3 regions of the Bradyrhizobium sp. Pha-3 genome follow, and region 1 is predicted to be linked to each of the others. Evidence: predicted binding sites of a transcription regulator. Region 1 holds the regulator's gene; each other region holds the start of a gene.
The links. The regulator PhoB, encoded in region 1, activates phosphate uptake and scavenging genes when phosphate is short. The targets are predictions, from matches to a motif close to TGTCATNNANCTGTCAT.
Positions count from the first base shown of each region.

Region 2: a site for PhoB is predicted at 3,429-3,445, ahead of ACE10X_RS19830 (RNA degradosome polyphosphate kinase). Genes of this name have one in related genera too.
Region 3: a site for PhoB is predicted at 2,677-2,693, ahead of ACE10X_RS37290 (esterase-like activity of phytase family protein). Genes of this name have one in related genera too.

Region 1 covers NZ_CP170151.1:1,014,791-1,019,865, reverse strand. Annotated here, with positions in the region: gene ACE10X_RS04830 (aspartate aminotransferase family protein) at 1-577, opposite strand, end outside; gene ACE10X_RS04825 (GcrA family cell cycle regulator) at 1,066-1,578, shown strand; gene phoB (phosphate regulon transcriptional regulator PhoB) at 1,817-2,527, opposite strand; gene phoU (phosphate signaling complex protein PhoU) at 2,673-3,389, opposite strand; gene pstB (phosphate ABC transporter ATP-binding protein PstB) at 3,495-4,313, opposite strand; gene pstA (phosphate ABC transporter permease PstA) at 4,310-5,075, opposite strand, start outside.
Region 2 covers NZ_CP170151.1:4,279,779-4,284,853, forward strand. Annotated here, with positions in the region: gene ppx (exopolyphosphatase) at 1-1,138, opposite strand, end outside; gene ACE10X_RS19830 (RNA degradosome polyphosphate kinase) at 1,151-3,355, opposite strand; gene ACE10X_RS19835 (DnaA ATPase domain-containing protein) at 3,488-4,165, opposite strand; gene ACE10X_RS19840 (CDP-alcohol phosphatidyltransferase family protein) at 4,254-4,796, opposite strand; gene purM (phosphoribosylformylglycinamidine cyclo-ligase) at 4,957-5,075, shown strand, end outside.
Region 3 covers NZ_CP170151.1:7,814,510-7,819,584, reverse strand. Annotated here, with positions in the region: gene ACE10X_RS37295 (enoyl-CoA hydratase-related protein) at 61-897, shown strand; gene ACE10X_RS37290 (esterase-like activity of phytase family protein) at 1,277-2,629, opposite strand; gene ACE10X_RS37285 (heme ABC transporter ATP-binding protein) at 2,868-3,659, opposite strand; gene ACE10X_RS37280 (iron ABC transporter permease) at 3,656-4,756, opposite strand; gene ACE10X_RS37275 (hemin ABC transporter substrate-binding protein) at 4,753-5,075, opposite strand, start outside.

The DNA of each region.
Region 1 (5,075 bases):
CGCCGCCCTCGCCCTGCACCGGCTCGATCAGGATGCCGGCGGTGTGCGGGCCGATCACCTTCTTCACCGCCTCGATGTCGCCATGCGGCACCTGGTCGAAGCCGTCCATCGGCGGGCCGAAGCCCTCGAGATATTTCGCCGAGCCGGTCGCCGCCAGCGTGCCCAGCGTGCGGCCGTGGAAGGCGCCCTCGAAGGTGATGATGCGGTAGCGCTCGCCATGGCCCTTGGAGAAGTGATAGTGGCGGACCAGTTTGATCACGCCCTCCATCGCTTCCGCGCCGGAATTGCAGAAGAACACGAAGTCGGCAAAGCTCTGCTCGCACAGCCGCGCGGCAAGCACCTCGCCGTCCGGGCTCTTGAACAGGTTCGACATGTGCCAGAGCTTGGTCGCCTGTTCCTGCAGCGCCTTGACCAGATGCGGATGCGCATGCCCGAGTGCGTTGACCGCGACGCCCGAGGTGAAATCGAGATAGCGGTCGCCGTTGGTTGCGATCAGCCAGGCGCCCTCACCGCGCTCGAAGCCGAGATCGACCCTGGCGAAGACGGGGAGCAGATGCGACGTGGCAGCGTTGGTCATGGCGTTCACTGACGGTTTTTAAGCCGACAATTGCCGCTGCGCCTTGACGCCAGCGCAGCAACGGCCAGCTTCGGAAAACAAAACGGCCGCCTTTGCGGGCGGCACGTGGCGGGCATTCTATGCTGCGGTCAGTAAGTGTCAATCGCCACGAAGTGGCCTTCCTGCAATGCGAAACGAGCGCAATCCGGAGCATTCCGGTGCGGTGGAAAAGCCTCATCGCAATGCTTAACTGTGTGGGAACATGTGGACGCACGGCCGCGGACTCTTGCGCCAGAGTCACGCCATATTGTAGCGTTTGGCCTGTCGGGTACGACATCTCGTGCGGCAGTACTGGACCCTCTAAGTAGCCTTCGTATCGCGCGTAAACGTTCGGGCGCAAGACCGCGCCCGGCGAGGGCTAAGGGATTCTGGCCGCAGGGATATTTGTCCAGATTGGCTCGCAGCGCCGCTCCAATGATTGGCCGGCGCTACGCGAAGGGAAGAATGCGATGACTGTATTGACCTGGTCCGACGATCGCGTCGAGCAGCTGAAGAAGCTCTGGGAGTCCGGCCTGTCGGCCAGCCAGATCGCGGCGGAACTTGGCAATGTGACGCGAAACGCCGTGATCGGCAAAGTGCATCGGCTCGGCCTCTCTGGCCGCGCCAAGGCACCCTCCACGGCCGCGCCGCGGCAGCGCAAGGCCCGCCCCGCCCAGCACATGATGCGGGTGGCGCGCCCGGTCTCGCGCGGCAACACCGCGCTGGCGCACGCCTTCGAGGTCGAGATGGAGCCCGATCCGATCTCCTACGACAATGTGGTGCCGATGAGCCAGCGGCTGTCGCTGCTCGAGCTCAACGAGGCCACCTGTCACTGGCCGGTCGGCGATCCCTCGAGCCCGGAGTTCTTCTTCTGCGGCGGCAAGGCGCTCGCCGGCCTGCCCTATTGCGCGCATCACTCGCGCGTCGCCTACCAGCCCGCCGCCGATCGCCGCCGGCCTTCGGCGAAGCCGCAGATCAAGTGAGCACTCGGGAAACTACGGACGAACTCAAAAACAAATCCCCGCGAAAGCGGGGATTTTTTTGTGGCGCGTAGCCCGTTACATCACCGCCGTCGTCCCGGCGCAGGCCGGGACCCATACGCCGCGGCCGGCGCAATCGGCAAGCGGCCAGACGGCTTTCTAACAACACCCATTCGTGGTTATGGGTCCCGGCTCTCGCCGGGACGACGCCATGTTACGGCTTGCGATGGCCACACGCCCGTTACGGCTGCGGCTCGGCCTTGGCGAAGCGGTCGTCGAGCGCGTAGCCGGCGCCGCGCACGGTGCGGATCGGATCCTGCTCGCGGCCGGGATTGAGCAGCTTGCGCAGGCGGCCGATATGCACGTCGACGGTGCGTTCATCGATGTAGATGTCGCGGCCCCAGACACTGTCGAGCAGCTGCTCGCGGCTGAACACGCGGCCGGGATGCTCGAGGAAGAATTCAAGCAGGCGATACTCGGTCGGCCCGAGATCGATCGGGCGGCCCGAGCGCGCCACGCGGCGCTTCTCGCGGTCGAGTTCGATGTCGCCATAAGTCAGCACGGTCGCAAGCCGCTCGGGGCTCGCGCGGCGCAAGAGGCCCTTCACCCGCGCCAGCAGCTCCGGCACCGAGAACGGCTTGACGATGTAATCGTCGGCGCCGGTGGCAAGCCCGCGCACGCGCTCGCTTTCCTCGCCGCGCGCGGTCAGCATGATGATCGGAAGCTGCTTGGTCTCGGGCCGCGCCCGCAGGCGGCGGCACAGCTCGATGCCGGACAGGCCCGGCAGCATCCAGTCGAGCACCACGAGGTCGGGAACGCGCTCCTTCAGCCTCGTGTCGGCATCGTCGCCGCGCCCCACCGTCTCGACATCGTAGCCTTCCGCATCGAGGTTGTAGCGCAACAGCGTCGTCAGCGCTTCCTCGTCTTCGACTACCAGAATGCGTGCGCTCATCGGTTTAAGTTCTTTCTCTGTGGTGATCCGTTGCCCAGACGCAAACCGAAACGCTTACTTCCTTGAACATAGTTCCCGCGGAAACGATTTGTCGCGAGGATCGTCCAGTTTCACTCTTGCCGGTTCCGCGCTTGCCGATCATGCCTCAGTTGCCCGGCACCGCGGTGGCAAAAGTGGTCATGTCCCCCTTCGGGCGCTTGTCGGTGATCTGCTGGCCCTCGATCATGTAGAACACGGTCTCTGCGATATTGGTGGCGTGATCGCCGATCCGCTCGATGTTCTTGGCGCAGAACATCAGATGGATGCAGAACGAGATGTTGCGCGGATCTTCCATCATGTAGGTGAGCAGTTCGCGGAACAGCGAGGTGCAGATCGCATCGACCTCCTCGTCGCCCTTCCAGACGTTCATCGCCGCCGGCAGGTCGTGCGCGGCATAGGCGTCGAGCACCGACTTGACCTGCGACAGCACGAGGTCGGTCATGTGCTCGAGGCCGCGGATCAGCTTCAGCGGCTGGAAATCGCTCTCCAGCGCCGCGACGCGCTTGCCCATGTTCTTGGCGAGGTCGCCGATCCGCTCGAGGTCGGTGGCGACGCGCATCGCGCTGACGATCTCACGCAGGTCGATCGCCATCGGCTGGCGGCGCGCGATCGTCAGCACCGCGCGCTCTTCGATGTTGCGCTGCAGATTGTCGATCTCGATGTCGGCGGCGACCACGCGCTTGCCGAGCGCGACGTCGCGACGGATCAGCGCGTCGACCGACTCGGTAATCATCCGTTCGACCAGGCCGCCCATCTCGGCGACCAGGCGGGTCAACTCCTGCAGGTCGCTGTCGAATGCCTTGGCGGTATGTTCAGAAGCCATCGCTTGTCTCCCTCAACCATGATCCCGGGGATTATGGTTTCGTTTCCTGAATTTTAGCATGACCTGATTGGAAAACCGGTTTCCACCTTTTCGGATCATGCCCGGTCAACCGAACCGGCCGGTGATGTAGTCCTGGGTGCGCCGATCGCTCGGTGAGGTGAATATCTTGTTGGTGTCATCGAACTCGATCAGCTCGCCGAGATACATGAAGGCGGTCTTGTCGGAGACGCGCGCCGCCTGCTGCATGTTGTGGGTGACGATCGCGATCGTGTAGTCCTCGGAGAGCTCCTGGATCAGCTCCTCGACCTTGGCGGTCGAGATCGGGTCGAGCGCCGAGCACGGCTCGTCGAACAGGATCACCTCGGGGCGCACCGCCACGGTGCGTGCGATGCACAGGCGCTGCTGCTGGCCGCCGGAGAGCGACAGGCCGGAGGCGTTCAGCTTGTCCTTGACCTCGTTCCACAGCGCGCCGCCGCGCAGCGCCTTCTCGACCCGGTCGTCCATCTCGGACTTCGAGATCTTCTCGTAGAGGCGGATGCCGAAGGCGATGTTCTCGTAGATCGTCATCGGGAACGGCGTCGGCTTCTGGAACACCATGCCGACCCGCGCGCGCAGCAAGTTGAGGTCGAGCTTGGGGTCGAGAATGTTGGTCTGGTCCAGCATCAGCTGGCCGACCGCGCGCTGGCCCGGATAGAGGTCGTACATCCGGTTAAAGATGCGCAGCAGGGTCGACTTGCCGCAGCCGGACGGGCCGATGAACGCCGTGACGCGGTTGGTGCCGAGCGTCAGGTTGATGTTCTTCAGCGCGTGGTGCTCGCCGTAGTAGAAGTTGAGGTTGCGCACCGTGACTTTCGGCGGCGCTTCCGGCAGCGGAACCTGGGGAACGTGGCCCGCGGCAGTCGTGGAGACGGAAAGCTCGGTCATTTTGCGGCCCTTTCGGCACCAAGGATACGCGCGCCGATATTCAACGCGAGCACGGTGAATGTGATGAGCAGCGCACCGCTCCACGCCAGCTCTTTCCAGTAGGCGTAGGGGCTCTGCACGAAGTTGTTGATGGTCACCGGCAGGTTGGCCATCGTCTTGGTCAGATCCAGGCTGAAGAACTGGTTCGACAGCGCGGTGAACAGCAGCGGCGCGGTCTCACCGGCGACACGGGCGGTCGCCAGCAGCACGCCGGTGATCAGACCCGATCGCGCCGCACGATAGGCGATCCGCTTGATCACCAGCGAACGCGGCAGGCCAAGCGCGGAGGCGGCCTCGCGCAGCGGATTGGGCACCAAGAGCAGCATGTCCTCGGTGGTGCGCAGCACGACCGGGATCACGATCACCGCGAGCGCGAGACTGCCTGCGATCGCCGAGAAGCCGCGCATCGGCACCACCACCGCACCATAGATGAACAGGCCGATGATGATCGAGGGCGCGCTGAGCAGGATGTCGTTGATGAAGCGGATCACCGAGGTCAGCTTGTCGTGCTTGCCGTATTCGGCGAGGTAGGTGCCGGCGAACAGGCCGAGCGGCGCGCCGATGCCGACGCCGATCACCGTCATGATGAGCGAGCCGACGATGGCGTTGAGCAGGCCGCCTTCGGTCGAGCCGGGCGGCGGCGTGTTTTGCGTGAACAGCTGCACGCTGAGGCCGGCGATGCCGTTATAGAGCAGCGTGATCAGGATCAGCGCCAGCCAGGTG
Region 2 (5,075 bases), 3.3 Mb from region 1:
TGAGGGTTTCCTCGCCGCGATGATCGGGATGCACCCGCCAGCCGATGTCGGAGAGCAGGCAGGCGACATGCCGCAGCCTGCGGTCTTCCTCGGTCTCGCGCAGCCTGACGACGCGCACCAGCCGGTCGGTCCACGCCGTCAGCTCCTGGGCGTGGCGGGCCGAGCGCGACAGCAATTCGTTGAGGTTCTGCGCGGCGCAGAGTAGCCCATCCTTGGCGCGTTCGGCCGGCGGCAGCATCTCGTAGAGCAAGCCCTCGCGCACGCCGAAGGTCGAGAACACGATGGTCTTCGGCTGGGCCACGCGGATGATGTATTCGAGCACGAGCGCGGCGTAGGCCAATAGAGGCCGCCGGGCATCGGCGACCGACTCGATATTGGCCAGCATGTTGGTGGCCGCCAGCCGCCGCAGCCGCTGCGCGAAATCGAGCGCGTCCGCCGCCGGAATCGAATAGCCGTGCATCACCTTGAGCGGGTAGCCGCTCTGGATGATGTGAATGCGCGCCAGCGCACGCCAGGTGCCGCCGACCGCATAGAAGGTACGACCGCGGCCGGTCTTGAGCTGGGCAACGCCGAGCAACTCGTTCTTGACGATGCGTTCGGCGCGCTTGAGCGACTTGTTGGAGAGGTCCTGCAGGGCGAGGCTGCCGAGCGGCAGCGTCACGCCGCTGCGCACGCGGTTGCCCTTGACGTCGATCAGTTCAAGCGAGCCGCCGCCGAGATCGCCGACGATGCCGTTCGGGTTGTGCACGCCCGAGACGACGCCGAGCGCGGACAGCTTCGCTTCACGCGGCCCGGTGAGAATCTCGATCTTGGCGCCGCAGATGCGCTCGGCCTTGGCGATGAAGTCCGGACCGTTCTTGGCGTCGCGGCAGGCCGCGGTCGCGATCGCGTAGACGCGGCCGACCTGCTGAATCCTGCACAGCGCGCGAAAACGGCGCAGCGCGGTGAGCGCCTTGTTGACGGCATCGGTTGCGAGCAGGCCGGTGCTCTGCACCTCGCGCCCGAGCCCGCAGAGCGCCTTCTCGTTGAAGATGGTGATGAGGCTGCGCGCCATCGACTCGTAGACCACGAGACGAACCGAGTTCGAGCCGATATCGATGACAGCGACGCTGGAAGCGCGCTTCCGCGGTCGCTTCACCGTAAGGCCCCCTTAAGACGATGGCTGCTGTCGCTCGTTGCGACGCGTGAGACGGCGCGGTGAAGATTCCTTGAGAGACTTACCACGGCCGGACAGACTCGGATTTGTCATGAAGTAGTCATGCAGATTGAAGGGCTCTTCGCCTTTCGCGGACTTCATACGCGTTGACGACCCATCCGGCAACAATTGCCAGCTCTGCTCGGTGTCCTTCAGATTCGCGACCATGATCTGTTCGAGAACCTGCTGATGCACCGTGGGATTTTGTAGCGGACAGAGAACCTCGACGCGGCGGTCGAGGTTCCGCGGCATCATGTCAGCGGACGAGATATACACAGCAGCTTTTGTGCTCGGCAGGCCCTGGCCCATGCCGAAGCAATAGATTCGGCCGTGTTCCAGGAACCGGCCGATCACCGATTTGACGCGGATGTTCTCGGACAGTCCCGGCAGCCCCGGCCGCAGGCAGCAGATGCCGCGCACCACGAGCTCGACCGAGACGCCGGCCTGCGAGGCCTCGTACAGAGCGTCGATGATGTCGGGATCGACCAGCGCGTTCATCTTCATCCAGACCGCGCCGGGCCGGCCGTGCTTGACGTGGGCGATCTCGCCGTGGATGTGCTCGATGATCCGCTTGCGCAGCGTCAGCGGCGACACCGCCATCTTCTCGATGTCGCTCGGCTCGGCATACCCGGTGATGTAGTTGAAGACCCTCGCGACGTCGCGGCCGATGATCGGATCCGAGGTGAAGTAGGAGAGGTCGGTGTAGATGCGCGCGGTGACCGGGTGATAGTTGCCGGTGCCGGTGTGCACATAGGTCGTGAGATTGCCGCCCTCGCGGCGCACCACCATCGACAGCTTGGCATGCGTCTTCAATTCGATGAAGCCGTAGACCACCTGCACGCCGGCGCGTTCGAGGTCGCGCGCCCAGCGGATGTTGGCTTCCTCGTCGAAGCGCGCCTTCAGCTCGATCAGCGCGGTCACCGATTTGCCGGCTTCGGCGGCTTCCGCCAGCGCGCGCACGATCGGCGAATTGTTCGAGGTGCGATAGAGCGTCTGCTTGATCGCGACCACGTCGGGATCGCGCGCCGCCTGCTGCAGGAACTGCACCACGACGTCGAAGGATTCGTAGGGGTGATGGACCACGAGGTCCTTCTGGCGGATGGCGGCGAAGATATCGCCGCCATGATCGCGCACCCGCTCGGGATGACGCGGCACATAGGGCGGGAATTCGAGATCGGGGCGATTGAGGCGGGTGAGCTGCGACAGCTCGTTCATCGCCAGCACGCCGTCGACCAGGATCACTTCGTCGTCGGCGGCCGACAAGGCGTGCTGCACGAAGATGCGCAGCTCCTCGGGCATCGTGGCCTCGATCTCGAGCCGGATCACCGACCCGCGGCGGCGGCGCTTGAGCGCGGTCTCGAACAGGCGAACGAGGTCTTCGGCCTCTTCCTCGATTTCGAGTTCGGAGTCCCTGATGATGCGGAATGCGCCCTGGCCCTTGACGGTGTAGCCGGGGAACAGGCGGCCGATGAACAGGCCGGTAGCCTGCTCCAGCGTGATCAGCCGCGCCGGCGCGCCGTCCTTGGTGGAGGGGATGCGGATGAAGCGGTCGATCTTGCCGGGCATGCGGATCAGCGCGTTCATCGCCTTGCCGTCGGCGATCCGCGACAATTGCAGCGCCACCGTGAAGCCGAGATTCGGGATGAACGGGAAGGGATGCGCCGGGTCGATCGCCAGCGGCGTCAGCAGCGGGAAGATGTTGTGGAGGAAGTGATCCTCGATCCAGCTGCGCTCGGACTTGGTGACGTCGCGGCCGTCGACCAGCTGGATGCCGACCTTGGCCAGGATGTCCCGCAGGTCGCTCCAGATCGCCTGCTGGTCGGAGGCCAGTTGCGAGACGGTCTTGTTGATCATCACGAGCTGCTCGGCCGGCAGCAGGCCGTCCGGGCTGCGCTCGGCAATGCCCTCGCGGACCTGCGCCTTGATGCCGGCGACACGGACCATGAAGAACTCGTCGAGGTTATTCGCCGAAATCGACAGGAAGCGGACCCGCTCCAGCACGGGATGGCCGAGATTGACCGATTCCTCGAGCACCCGCCGGTTGAAGTGCAGCCAGGAGAGCTCCCGGTTGATGAAGCGCTCGGGGCTGGTCGCGATTGCGGGGATGGCGGGAAATTCCGCCTCTTTTTCTTTGATTTCAGTAGCTTGTACCGAGTCCATCAAGTGTTGGTCCAATTCAGGGCAGGGGCCGGGGCGGTCTAGCCGAGAGCCGCAGAAACCATGTGATATTGCGATGACGTTTCGATGACATTGATGTTCCGCTCGCCTGCGCCGTCAAGCCGCGGGGACCGGTCAGGCATCGCGCAACAGCTCCGCCGCCAGCGCCCGTGTGACGGGACGGCCGAGCCGGAGTGCCTCGGTATCGAGCAGCTCGACAGCCTGCCGGACGGCAACGTAGGAGCGCTCGATCCGGTTGCTCAGATAGCTGACGAGCGGTTCGTCCACGCTCATCTGGCGGTCGGCGCAGAACTTGACGATCAGGCCGCGGAACAGCTGGTCGTCCGGCGGCAGCAGCGTCACGGTCGGCACCGCGCGGAGCCGCGACCGCAGGTCACGCAATTCGATCTCGAACGCCGAGGGCGGAACGCGCGCCGTGATCAGCACGTAGGCATCGTCCTGGCGCGCCAGATTCATCAGATGAAACATCGCGCGCTCGTCGAAATCCGCCGGCCTCAGGTCTTCGACGACGAGTGCACCGGTCGCAAGCGCGGTCGGCACCGTGTCGGCGGTCAGCGCATGCGCCGCGGTCGAGCGCGCGCCGGCGCTCTCGGCCCAGATCGCGGCGAGGTGGCTTTTGCCGGAGCCGTCAGGCCCGACCAGCAGCATGATTCGGTTCGGCCAGTCGGGCCAACCGTCGATCAGCGCCAGCGCAGCCTCATTGGCAGGGCCCTCGAGGAAATCGTCGCGGGTCAGCTTCTCCTCGTGCGGCAGGGCCAAGGCCAATTGACGAGGTTGAACGCTACTGGCCACACAAGTCTCCAAACCACCTTATTCTAGCTATGCGCAAGCGTGTCGCGCTTGTCGCGGAAAAACCGGCTTCGACTTTTCCGGATCCCGCCTACCGAGCTTCGATCGTGCTCATGTGGCGCACCCACTCCACGAGATAGAGGGACACCGAACCCAAAGTAAAGATCGTGACCAGGCCCATCAGGATCCAGTCGTAAGGATGCGGCTCGAAGCCGAAGCCGAGCGAGGCCAGCACCAGCGCCGCGAACGCGACCTGCGCCACCGTGTTCAGCTTCGACACCATCAGCGGCTTCATCTCGACCGGCTTGTCGAACAACCATGACACAATCACGGCGGAGACGATCATGATGTCGCGCGACACCACGAGAATCACGATCCAGCGCGGCACCGCGCCCCAGATTCCGAGCGCGACATAGATCGACACCAGGAGCGCCTTGTCGGCGAGCGGATCGAGCAGGGCGCCGAGTTCGCTCGTCATGTTGAAGCGCTTGGCGAGGAAACCGTCGACCGCGTCCGAGACGCCGGCGATCACGAAGATCGCGAACGCAATCTCCATCTGGCTGGACACGATGGCCCAGACGATCACCGGCACCAGGATGATGCGGCCGAGGGTGATGATGTTCGGAATGCTCAACTTGGATCGCTTCCCGGCTAGAAGCCTGATTTTACTCGATATCCGGCTCTTTTGCGCAGCCGCCTTGTGTTATCTACATAGTATCGCGGCAGCAGCGCCGCGAGCCATTGCGCGGGGGCCGAATTCCTCGTAACCAGCCCCTGATCATCTGGAATTGGGCATGACCGAGCGCAAAAACGGGCTCACTTACGCGGATTCGGGTGTCGATATCGACGCCGGCAATCGACTGGTCGATCTGATCAAGCCGATGGTGCGGGCCACCGCGCGGCCTGGCGCGGA
Region 3 (5,075 bases), 2.6 Mb from region 1:
CTCTCCCGATCTCGGGCATCACTGTGCCAAGGGCAACAGAGCCTGAGATCGGGAGGATCCATGAGCTACCAGCACATCATCGTCGATGATCCGCGTCCGCGCGTCCGCCGCATCACGCTGAACCGCCCCGAGAAGCGCAACGCGCTGAACAACCGCCTGCGCGGCGAGATTTTCGAGGTGCTGGAGCAGGCCGACCGCGATCCCGGGATTTCGATCTCGATGCTGCGCGGCGCGGGCCCCTGTTTCTCGGCGGGCTACGATCTCTCCGCCGACAACCGCGTCGACCAGCCCTATCATTCGGCATCCGGCCCCGGCCAGTGGTCGCGCCATGTCGTCGAGGGCTGGTTCTCGATCTGGGACCTCGCAAAGCCTGTGATCGCGCAGGTGCACGGCTATTGCCTCGCCGGCGGCACCGAGCTCGCGACCGCCTGCGACGTGGTCTACGTCGCCGACGACGCCCAGATCGGCTATCCGCCGGTGCGGCTGATGAGCCCGCCTGACATGCAGTATCACCCTTGGCTGGTCGGCATGCGCCGCGCCATGGAATTGATGCTGACGGGCGACGCGATGTCCGGCCGCGAGGCCGCCGAATGGGGTTATGCGACCCGGTCGTTTCCGCTCGCCGAACTGGAGGCGAAGACGCTGGATTTCGCCGAGCGCGCGGCCAAGGTGCCGATCGAGCTGCAACAGCTCAACAAGCGTAGCGTCCACCGCGCGATGGAAATCATGGGTGCCCGCGCCGCGATGCGCGCTGGCACCGAGATCCAGGCACTGGCCTTCACGACCGAGGCCAGCAAGGCCTACATGGCGGGCTTCCGCCGCGACGGCGGCAGCGTGAAGGCCCAGCTCGACCAGCGCGACACGACGTTCGGGGATTACCGGACGAAGAAGGAGTGAGGATCACGCAAGCCACGCGCGGAGCTGTATCACCGGCACCCCGCGGAGGCCGCAAGGCGGCCGCCTCGAAGGGCGGCGGCCCGGCTGTCTCCGCGCGGCTGCATCGGTGGCCGTGCATCCTTCGAGGCTCGCCCAGCGGCGCAATTGCGCCGCAAGGCTCGCACCTCCAGCGACAAAGGCGAAGCCTTTGCGCGGGGATGACGGAATGGCCGTCGTGCTGGGATGAGCGTCACGTTATCGCATATTCGCTGTCATGCCCCGCCTTGAGCGAGGCATCCAGTACGCCGCGGCTTGTCCGTTGAGCTCGGCGCCTCTGCAATACTGGGTCGCCCGGTCAAGCCGGGCGACGACACTGTTGTGGGTGGCGAGAGCAATCGTCTCACTTCGCCCTCAGGAAGTCGCCGACCTCGAGCAGCACGAACTCGTCGTCATCGGCTTTGTTCGGGTCGCGGCTCGAGGAGAACGGCAGGTTGTTGTCGTTGCCGACGATGATGTGGGTCTCGTCGACCCGGTCGACATTCTCGATCGTGAAGAACGGGAAGGTGTAGACGCCGTCGTTGAGCGGCTTGCGCGCCTTCTTGTTGGGATCGCGGATCTTCATCAGGTCGATATAGGCGATCTTGCGCACCGGCTTGCCGACATTGGCATCGGATAGCTCGATCTTGTAGACGCGCTTGAACCTGGCGAGGTCAGGGAAACAGTTCTCGCCGCGCTGGCCTTGCGGGCAGGCCTTGTCGGCGGTGCCTTCGCCATTGTCGCGCTCAATGACGAGGCCCTGGACCGGATCGATCATGTTGAAGTCGCCGATCGCATTGCCGTTCTGCTCGAGCACATACTGCCAGTAGCGTCCGGTGAACTTCTCCGCCGCGACGTCGAATTCCAGGATGCGCGAGGCTTCCTTGCCGTCGACCTTCTCCCAATCCTTCTTGTCGGCATCCCACAGCGGGCCCTCGAGCAGGCCGTAGAGGAACTTGCCGTCCTTGGAGGAAGCAAATCCTTCATAGCCCTTGGAGCGGCGCAGGTTGACGTTGGTGTAGGAGACGCCGGGCGCGCCGGGTGACTGCACCGCCCAGTGATCCGGCGAACGCACCGGCTTGCCGTCCGCGACCGTCTCGAACACGGCGAGGATCTTGCCAGTCTTGTCGGCCTTGAGGATGTAGGGCCCGAACTCGTCGCCGATCCAGAAAATGTCGTTGATGATCTGGAAGCCCTCGGTGTCGAAATCGGCACCGGTCAAATAGCGTTTGGCGGTGTCCTCATGCACGATGCGGAACGGCACCTTCCTGTCGGGATCGTGCAGGAACACGGTCTCCTGACGCTCGATCTTGCCGCTCGCCCAGTCGATCTTGTGCCGATTCAGGTACAGCATCGAGTCCGCCGAGTTGTAGCGCGAGCCCATGCCGTTGTCGGTGATCACCCAGAACGAGCCGTCGGGCATCACCTTGATTCCGGAATGGCCCTGCAGCGGCTGGCCCTTGAACGGCAGCGACACGCCGGTCGGCCGCTCATAGGACTTGCCCATCACGGTGCCGATGGCGTCGACGCGCCTGCCGGTGGTGTACTTGCCCGAGGACTTCAGATCGTTCGGGGCGTCGGCGGGCGCGTCGATGAAGCTCTCCGCCGGCATCACGGCATGTCCTGCCAGCGTCGCCGGGAATTCGCCTTCACTCTGCGCGAACGCCGATGTGGAGAGCAGGATCGAGGCGACGGAGCAGAGCAGGGACAGGCGCATGGTTGATCTCCCAAAGGATAAACGATGCGGTGTTCTCCGAGCCGCCTGTTACAGCCGGCTGACAGTTTTGTGAACCGCGGATGTTGCGGCGGGATAAGGCTTGCGGCGTTACGTCGCCTCCCTGACAGCAGTCCTCATCCTGAGGAGGGCGCGCAGCGGCCGTCTCGAAGGATGGCCGCTGGCGACAGTCGGGCCTCGTGGTTCGAGACGCGCGTACCGCGCTCCTCACCACGAGGGTCTAAACGGGCCGCATGGTTTGCGGCAGCAGGAACGGCATGCCGTCTCCGGTGTAGGCGATCGCGGCGTCGATCTCGAAGATCTCGCGCAGCGTCTCGGTCTTCATCGCCGCCGTGCGGTTGCCGTCGACGGCAAGCCGGCCTCGGTGCAGCAGCAGGATGCGGTCGGCGAACCGCATCGCGAGGTTGAGGTCGTGCAGGATCGCGATCACGGCGGTGCCGCGCGCGGCGCGCCGCCGGGCCGTTTCGACCAGGTCGATCTGGTGCCGCAGATCGAGGCTCGAGGTCGGCTCGTCCAGCAGCAACAGTCCGGGTCCATGCAGCGCTTCGCCGCAGGCGAGCTGCACCAGCACGCGGGCGAAATGCGCCCGCTGCTGCTCGCCGCCCGACAGTGTCGGCAATTGCCTGAAACGGAAACGCCCGAGCCCGACCTCGTCGAGCGCCGCCTCGACCAGTGCCCGCGCCACGGCACACGGGCTTTCGCCGGCGCCCATGCTGACGATTTCCTCGACGGTGAACGGGAAGGTGACGTTAACGTGCTGCGACAGCATCGCGCGGTGCTGCGCCAGCGCGCGTGGTCCGTAAGTGTGCAGGTCGCGCCGCCTGAGCTTGATCGTCCCGCGCGACGGAGACAGGTCGCCCGACAGCATCCGCAGAAGGGTCGATTTGCCGGCGCCGTTGGGACCAACGATCGCGACCATCTCGCCGGCACCGATCTGCAGCGACACTGCATCGACCAGCGTCGTGCCGCCGATCGTCATGGTTACCGACTGCGCTTCGAGCAGGGCCGTCACAGCGACACCAGCCCGCGCTGCCGCAGCAGCATGGCGAGGAAGAACGGCGCGCCGATCGCCGCCGTCAGGATGCCGATCGGCATTTCCGCGGGTGCCACGATGGTGCGCGCCACCGTGTCGGCGCCGACCAGGAGGATGGCACCAAGCAGTGCGGACGCCGGCAGCAGCAGCCGATGTGCGGGCCCGATTATCAGCCGCAACAGATGCGGCACCACGATCCCGACGAAACCGACCACGCCGCAGACCGAGACCGCGACGCCGGTCATCGCCGACACCAGCACGATCGAGATCCGCTTCAGCCGTTCGACGTCGACGCCGCTGTGGAACGCCTCGGCCTCGCCGAGCACCAGCACGTCGAGCCCGCGCGCGATCGAGAGGCACGCGACCAGCGCCACCGCCAGCACCGGCGCCAGCGCCGTGAGCTTGCTCCAGGTCGCGCCGCTGAGCGAGCCGAGCAGCCAGAAGGTGATGTCGCGCAGCTGGCGGTCGTCGGCGACGAACACCAGAAGGCCGATGCCGGCGTTGGCGATCGCGGCGATCGCAAGCCCTGCCAGCAGGAAGATCGCAATCGATGTTCGGCCGCCGCGGCTGGCGATGCCGTAAAGCACGATGGTCGTGATCAGCGAGCCGGCAAAGGCCGCGATCGGCAGCAACTGGTGTTGCAGGAAGCGCAGGCTTTCGCCGAGATGGCTGTCGGTGAACACGATCGCGGCCGCCGCGGCAAACGCGCCGCCGGAGGAGACGCCGACCAGCGCGGGGTCGGCGAGGGGATTGCGGAACAGGCCCTGCATGATCGCGCCCGATAGGGCAAGCAGTCCGCCGACCATCGCCGCTGCGGCGATCCGCGGGATGCGGATCGACCACACCACGAGCTGGTCGCGTGCGAGCAGCGGATTGGCGGCACCATCAGCCCATAGCCCAAGCGCCGCCGGAAGCCGCGCCATTGGAATGCCGGCGGCACCGACCGTCAGGGCGACCAGCGCGGTCGCTGCGAGCGCCGCAAGCAGGCAGAGCAGGGTGAGTGTCGCGGCCGGCCGCAGCGACACGCCGGCGCGCCGTTGTTTCGCACGTCCGCGACGTTCGGCCAGCACGCTCATTGCCGGCAATTCGCGGTCAGCGCTGCCGGCTTGAAGCTGTCGGCGTCCGGCGCCAGCGCCGGATAGAGCTTGACCGAGAGGTCGCGTGCTGCGGCCGCGGTGCGCGGTCCGAAGCCGAGCAGATAAAGACCTTCCATCGAGATGAAGGCTTTGTTGGCAGCGACCGGCGTCAGCGCGAAGGCCGAATGCGCGAACACGGCATCCGACGTCAGCGAGTCCTTGCCGCGATCGATCGACAGCACGACATCCGGTTTCGCCGCCACGATGGCCTCGTCATTGACCGGCTTGTAGCCGTCGTAACCGTCGATGGCGTTGAGGC